2 regions of the Buttiauxella cochleicola genome follow, and region 1 is predicted to be linked to the other one. Evidence: predicted binding sites of a transcription regulator. Region 1 holds the regulator's gene; the other holds the start of a gene.
What was found. Region 1 encodes PhoB, which activates phosphate uptake and scavenging genes when phosphate is short. Its sites were predicted from a motif close to CTGTCATAAAACTGNCNNAT; they were not measured.

Region 1 (3,426 bases):
CAGGCCAACTGCGGTGACCAGGAAGCCAAGGGAGGCAATCCAGACATGCTCACCAGCCTGTAAACCCACCATTGGCGGGAAAATGATATTGCCTGCTCCGACAAACAGCGCAAAGGTCATAAAGCCCAGTGCGAGGATGTCTCGAGATTTCAAATGATGAGTCATAAAATTTATGCAGCCTGTGGATGTGTGGTGTTGAAAGTATTCAAATTTTTATACCTGTTAACTCGGCATAAAAGCGGCAATTGGTAGTTACGACAGCGGAAAATCCTTTCCGGGATCGGTGGAGAAGAATAGTTGTTTGAATTACCACTCAAATCCAGTCGGACTACTAATTACAGGGCCGCAATTAAAACGCTTATAGCGAATGAAGGCAAGAAGGGATCCAAAAACCAGATTGATATACTTAAATTAACCATGAAAGCAGAGGATTAGTTTATCCATCAGAAATGATTATGGTCGTTTATATGGTTAAAATATCACCAACTGAGGGTTTTTGATTTACATCTGAGTAAAAAAAAGACAGACCAGAAGACTGGCCTGTGGAAAGTTATTTTGACACGGTTTGAGTAAGCTACTCTGCCTGAATGGCTTTCTCGTTAACAATGAGACGCTCAGGCAGTACAAAGGAAAACGTCGTTCCTATACCCAGTTGGCTTTCGATATGGAGCCGCGCATCGTGGTGGCTCAAAGCATGTTTTACTATCGCCAGCCCCAGTCCACTGCCACCGGTTTGCCGTGAACGCGCTTTGTCGACACGGTAGAAACGCTCGGTCAATCGCGGAATGTGTTCAGCTGAAATGCCAGGCCCTGTGTCTGCAACACTAAAGCAGGCACCACCGGCAATCCTTTTCCAGCTCACCGTAATATATGTGCCATCTGGCGTATGGTTTACTGCGTTGTATACGAGGTTCGAAATCGCACTGCGCAATTGTTCTTCATTACCAAACACTTTCAGGGTTGAGTCGATATCAAACTGTAACGTCTGTCTTTGCTGGCTGAGGGTTTGCGCTTCGCGCTCCACCACACGCAACATCAGTGGCACATCAATCTTTTCATTGAGCACCATCGCCGGAGCCGCTTCAATTTTTGACAGCGTGAGAAGCTGCTTAACCAGCCCTTCCATACGCGAGGTTTGTTCGCGCATCGTGCCCAGCGCTTTCTCGCGCAGCGGGCCTTCAAGGGTTTGGTCCTGCATCATTTCCAGGTAACCTTGCAGCACCGTCAATGGTGTACGGAGTTCATGGCTAACGTTGGCAAAAAAGTTACGGCGTGCCCCTTCAAGTTGGTGCATCTGAGTCACATCACGCGCCACCAGCAGCCACTGTTCGTCGCTGTAAGGCATTACGCGAAATTCCAGATGACGGCCATTGTTGAGCACGAGAGTCAGCGGGCGAGCAAAATCTTTATGTGATAAATAGCGGGTAAATTCAGGGTAACGCAGCAAGTTAAGGATGTTTTGCCCGTTATCATCCGGCCAGCGTAAGCCCAGCAACTGTTGAGCCAGGCCGTTACACCAAAAAATCGTCCCTTCTTCAGTGGTAAGCACAACCGCATCGGGCAATGATTCCGCACCGCTACGAAAGCGCTTAATCAGGTTACCTAACTCTTTGCGGCGTTTTTTATTACGCAACTGCATCTGGTGAAGGCCGTAGAGCAACGGATCCCAGCTCCCCCGCCCTGGCGGAGGCGTCATGCTGCGATCAACCCACAACCACCACGACAAACGCAGCAAATTCCAGAAATGCCAAACCAGCAGCCCAGTGACTGCCAGTAATAAAAACCAGGGTAAATGGCCAAAAATAAGGCCTAAAATGACGGCAGGTATACAACAGAGCAGCAGCTCCAGTACCAGCCTTTTCCATGACAACCGTTCCAGCACGCGTCACTCTCCTGATAAGGAATTAAAAGCGGGTTGAGAACCGATAACCCGTACCGCGTACTGTTTGTACCATTCTGTCATGCCCACTATGTTCGAGCGCTTTGCGTAACCGCCGAATATGTACGTCCACCGTTCGGTCTTCGACATACACATTGGTGCCCCATACATGATTGAGCAATTGTTCACGGCTATACACCCGCTCCGGGTGCGTCATAAAGAAGTGTAATAACTTAAACTCGGTTGGCCCCATATCCAATGGGTTTTCACCGGCCATGACGCGGTGCGACGACGGATCAAGTGTTAGCCCCTGCATATCGATCACTTCTTCTACTGCCATAGGAGAAATACGACGCATGACAGCTTTAATGCGTGCCACCAGCTCCTTCGGGGAAAATGGCTTTGTAATATAATCATCAGCCCCGACTTCAAGACCACGCACACGATCTTCTTCTTCGCCACGCGCTGTCAGCATCATCACCGGGATCTCGCGGGTCAATGCTTCACGTTTCAGATGTTTAATAAACTGAATACCAGAGCCGCCTGGTAGCATCCAGTCCAGCAAAATCAGGTCAGGAAAGGGTTCAATCAGCAGATTCACTGCGCTGTCATAATCTTCCGCTTCTACAGGTTGAAAACCGTTTTGTTCGAGCACAAAGCTCACCATCTCACGGATTGGAGCTTCATCTTCTACGACTAAAATACGCTTCGCCATGATTCGCCCTGCTCAAGGAATAATTATTGTTGTTTCAATGCGGCGCCATTATGCGTCAGATTTATGACAGATTTATGAAAAACATGACTGTTTGATGACCCATCACTTTGATTTATGACACAGAGACATATGCCGTTTTTTGCCTCGTCCCCTTATAATCGGGACTTCATTTTTAAGCCACCGGACAGGTCATGCGCATAATTCACACATCAGACTGGCATCTAGGTCAAAATTTTTATACCAAAAGTCGCGGTCCTGAGCACCAGGCTTTTCTTGAATGGCTGCTCAACGCTGTCGTTGAAAATGATGTGGATGCCATAATCGTCGCGGGTGACATTTTTGATACCGGCTCGCCGCCAAGCTATGCGCGAGAATTGTATAACCGCTTTGTGGTGCAGCTTCAGGCGACGGGATGCTCGCTCGTGGTGCTGGCCGGAAACCATGATTCCGTCGCGACACTTAATGAGTCTCGCGAACTCATGGCCTGCCTGAACACATATGTGATTGCCAGCGCCCGCCATGATACCAGCCAGCAAGCTATTGTTCTAAAATCCAAAAGCGGTCTTCCCGGTGCGATTCTCTGCCCTATTCCATTTTTGCGCCCACGCGATATTCAAAATAGCCAGGCGGGGCTGTCCGGCCATGAGAAACAGCGTTCATTAATGGAAGCCATCAGCGAGCACTATCAACAGTGCTATCGCGCGGCCTGCGATTTACGCGCTGATGCCAGGCTGCCAATTATCGCTACCGGGCATTTAACTACAGTAGGCGTCACCAAAAGCGATGCGGTACGCGACATCTATATTGGCACGCTTGATGCTTTCCCGGCGCA
Region 2 (3,426 bases), on a different contig from region 1:
TCAATTAACAATTGATGATTTTGCCAACAGTTGGGATTAAGCGATATACTGACAACTCATGCAGCAACAGAACCTTAATCCTATGAAATATGATACTTCCGAGCTTTGCGACATCTATCAGGAAGATGTCAACGTCGTTGAACCGCTGTTTTCCAACTTCGGTGGGCGGTCGTCCTTTGGCGGGCAAATCATCACGGTGAAATGTTTCGAGGACAACGGATTGTTGTATGATCTGCTCGAACAAAATGGCCGTGGCCGAGTGCTGGTAATCGATGGTGGCGGCTCTGTTCGCCGTGCTTTGATTGATGCAGAACTTGCCCGTCTGGCGACTCAAAATGAGTGGGAAGGCATCGTCGTATACGGTGCTGTACGCCAGGTCGATGACCTGGAAGAACTGGATATTGGTATTCAGGCAATTGCCGCCATTCCGGTAGGTTCAGCAGGAGTTGGCATTGGCGAAAGTGATGTGCGCGTTAACTTTGGTGGCGTGACCTTCTTCTCCGGTGACCATCTTTATGCAGATAACACCGGCATCATCCTTTCCGAAGATCCCCTCGATATTGAATAACCCAATCGAATAACAAAACGGGCGCCCTAAGGCGCCCGTTCTTTTTCTGGTCGAATAAATCGATACCCTAAATAATTCAAGTTGCAGGACAAAAGGCTTCAGCCTTTTGAACAGCGCTTGCGCTGGCCCCACCGGGGCGAGGCTCTGCCGAGTAACGCGGCAATTGAGTGAATTCCCAGGAGCTTACTAAAGTAAGTAACTGGGGTGAACGAAAGCAGCCAACGCCCCTGCAGCTTGAGTAGGACGGGTATTACACTTCTTCCATCTTACCCAGCAGGGCATGCAGACGATCCTGCCAAACGTGCTGCTGTTCTTTCAGAGAATTGTTTTCGCGCACTAGTTCTTCATGGTTGCTCTGAGACTGCTGAACTTGCTGAGACAAATTATTGTTGGTCTCTTTCAGCTCTTCAATTTCCATTTGCAGCAGGGTAATGGTATCAATCGCCTGCTGTACTTTTGCTTCCAGTTTCTCAAACACTTCAAATGACATTTCTGAACCTCTTCTGAATTGCAAGGCGTTGATGGATTTCTAAATCCCCGTCCCGGATGTTCCCCGATGACACCTTATGAATATATGCGCTCCACGCAGCGTGTCTCGATTGTAAGTAGCGTGAGTAGCCGTGTCCAGCGAGTTCAAGCGCTCTTTGCATAACATAACGTTTTTCAGCATATGCCGAATGACCATGAGCGCTAAAATCACTATTTGTTAACCCATTGATTACTTCCATGAGCGTTTGCGTTGTCTTTTCTGGGTGATAATGCGCACACTTCAGCGCGAAATCGCTCATTTTTATGACGAACAACACAAATTTAAAGTTCGATATTTCTCGTTTATGTTCGTTAACGATAAATTAACACTATGCCTACATGGCACCTGCGCGGCAGGGAAGCCCGAACAAACAATAATCATTAATTTTGCCTTCAGGACCCTACTATGAGTCAGACAGCTCCATCAACCTTGAAAGGTCAGTGCATCGCCGAGTTCATGGGTACCGCGTTGTTGATTTTCTTTGGTGTCGGATGTGTCGCCGCCTTAAAAGTCGCGGGCGCAAGCTTCGGGCAGTGGGAAATCAGTATCATCTGGGGTTTGGGAGTAGCGATGGCTATCTACCTGACTGCAGGAGTTTCCGGTGCACATCTTAACCCGGCGGTGACTATCGCACTTTGCCTGTTCGCCTGCTTCGATAAACGTAAAGTGGTGCCGTTTATTCTTTCGCAAGTTGCAGGTGCGTTCTGTGCCGCAGCTTTGGTCTATGGCCTGTATTACAATTTATTCCTGGATTACGAGCAGACGCACCACATGGTACGCGGCAGTGTGGAAAGCCTGGATTTGGCAGGTATCTTCTCAACCTACCCTAACCCACACATCAATCTGGTGCAGGCGTTTGCCGTAGAGATGGTGATCACAGCCATTCTGATGGGCGTTATTCTGGCGCTGACTGACGATGGCAATGGCATCCCGCGTGGCCCATTAGCACCATTGCTGATTGGCTTACTGATTGCGGTAATCGGTGCTTCAATGGGGCCGTTGACCGGATTTGCGATGAATCCAGCACGTGACTTTGGCCCGAAACTTTTCGCCTGGTTAGCTGGCTGGGGCGACGTCGCCTTCACCGGTGGCCGCGATATTCCTTACTTCCTGGTGCCAGTATTTGGCCCGATTGTAGGCGCGGCGTTAGGTGCCTTTGGTTACCGTAAACTGATTGGCCACCATTTACCTTGTGATGTTTGTGTTGAAGATGAAGAAAAATCTAGCGCATCCACACAACAAAATGCTTCTTTGTAAGACTGACTTCAGGACAAAATTATGACCCACGAAAAAAAATATATTGTCGCACTCGATCAGGGTACAACCAGCTCCCGCGCCGTCGTCCTGGATCATGATGCCAACGTTGTTAGCGTTGCACAGCGCGAGTTTCAGCAAATCTATCCAAAAGCAGGATGGGTTGAACATGACCCAATGGAGATCTGGGCAACACAAAGCTCCACACTTGTAGAAGTGCTGGCTAAAGCCGATATTAACTCAGACCAAATCGCCGCAATTGGTATCACTAACCAGCGTGAAACCGCGATTGTCTGGGAAAAAGAGACCGGCAAACCAATTTATAACGCCATCGTGTGGCAGTGCCGTCGTACCGCTGAAATCTGCGAGAAACTTAAACGTGACGGCCTGGAAGAGTACATCAAATCCAACACAGGCCTGGTTGTTGACCCGTACTTCTCCGGCACCAAAGTGAAGTGGATTCTTGACCATGTTGAAGGTTCACGTGAGCGTGCTCGCCGTGGTGAACTGCTGTTCGGTACTGTCGATACCTGGCTTATCTGGAAAATGACACAAGGGCGCGTGCACGTTACTGACTACACCAACGCCTCCCGTACCATGTTGTTTAACATCCACGATCTCACCTGGGATGACCGCATGCTCGAAGCGCTGGATATCCCACGTGAGATGCTGCCAGAAGTGCGTAAATCCTCCGAAGTTTACGGTCAGACTAACATCGGTGGTAAAGGCGGTACGCGTATTCCTATCGCTGGGATCGCCGGTGACCAGCAGGCGGCACTCTTCGGCCAGCTGTGTGTAAAAGAAGGGATGGCGAAAAACACCTACGGCACCGGCTGCTTTATGTTGATGAACACCGGTACTCAGGCGGTTAAATCTACTCATGGCTTGCTGACCACTATTGCTTGCGGCCCACGCGGTGAAGTGAACTATGCGCTGGAAGGTGCGGTATTCATGGGCGGCGCCTCTATCCAGTGGCTACGCGATGAGATGAAACTGATTAGCGACGCGACTGATTCCGAGTACTTCGCAACGAAAGTGAAAGACACCAACGGAGTATATGTCGTCCCTGCGTTTA

Region 2: a site for PhoB is predicted at 1,348-1,367, ahead of LVQ79_RS18420 (MIP/aquaporin family protein). Genes of this name have one in related genera too.

Annotation. Positions count from the first base shown of each region.
Region 1 is NZ_JAJSOU010000003.1:72,234-75,659, reverse strand. It holds gene brnQ (branched-chain amino acid transporter carrier protein BrnQ) at 1-165, opposite strand, end outside; gene phoR (phosphate regulon sensor histidine kinase PhoR) at 575-1,882, opposite strand; gene phoB (phosphate response regulator transcription factor PhoB) at 1,905-2,594, opposite strand; gene sbcD (exonuclease subunit SbcD) at 2,786-3,426, shown strand, end outside.
Region 2 is NZ_JAJSOU010000015.1:79,162-82,587, reverse strand. It holds gene rraA (ribonuclease E activity regulator RraA) at 83-568, shown strand; gene zapB (septal ring assembly protein ZapB) at 819-1,058, opposite strand; gene LVQ79_RS18420 (MIP/aquaporin family protein) at 1,503-2,354, shown strand; gene glpK (glycerol kinase GlpK) at 2,376-3,426, shown strand, end outside.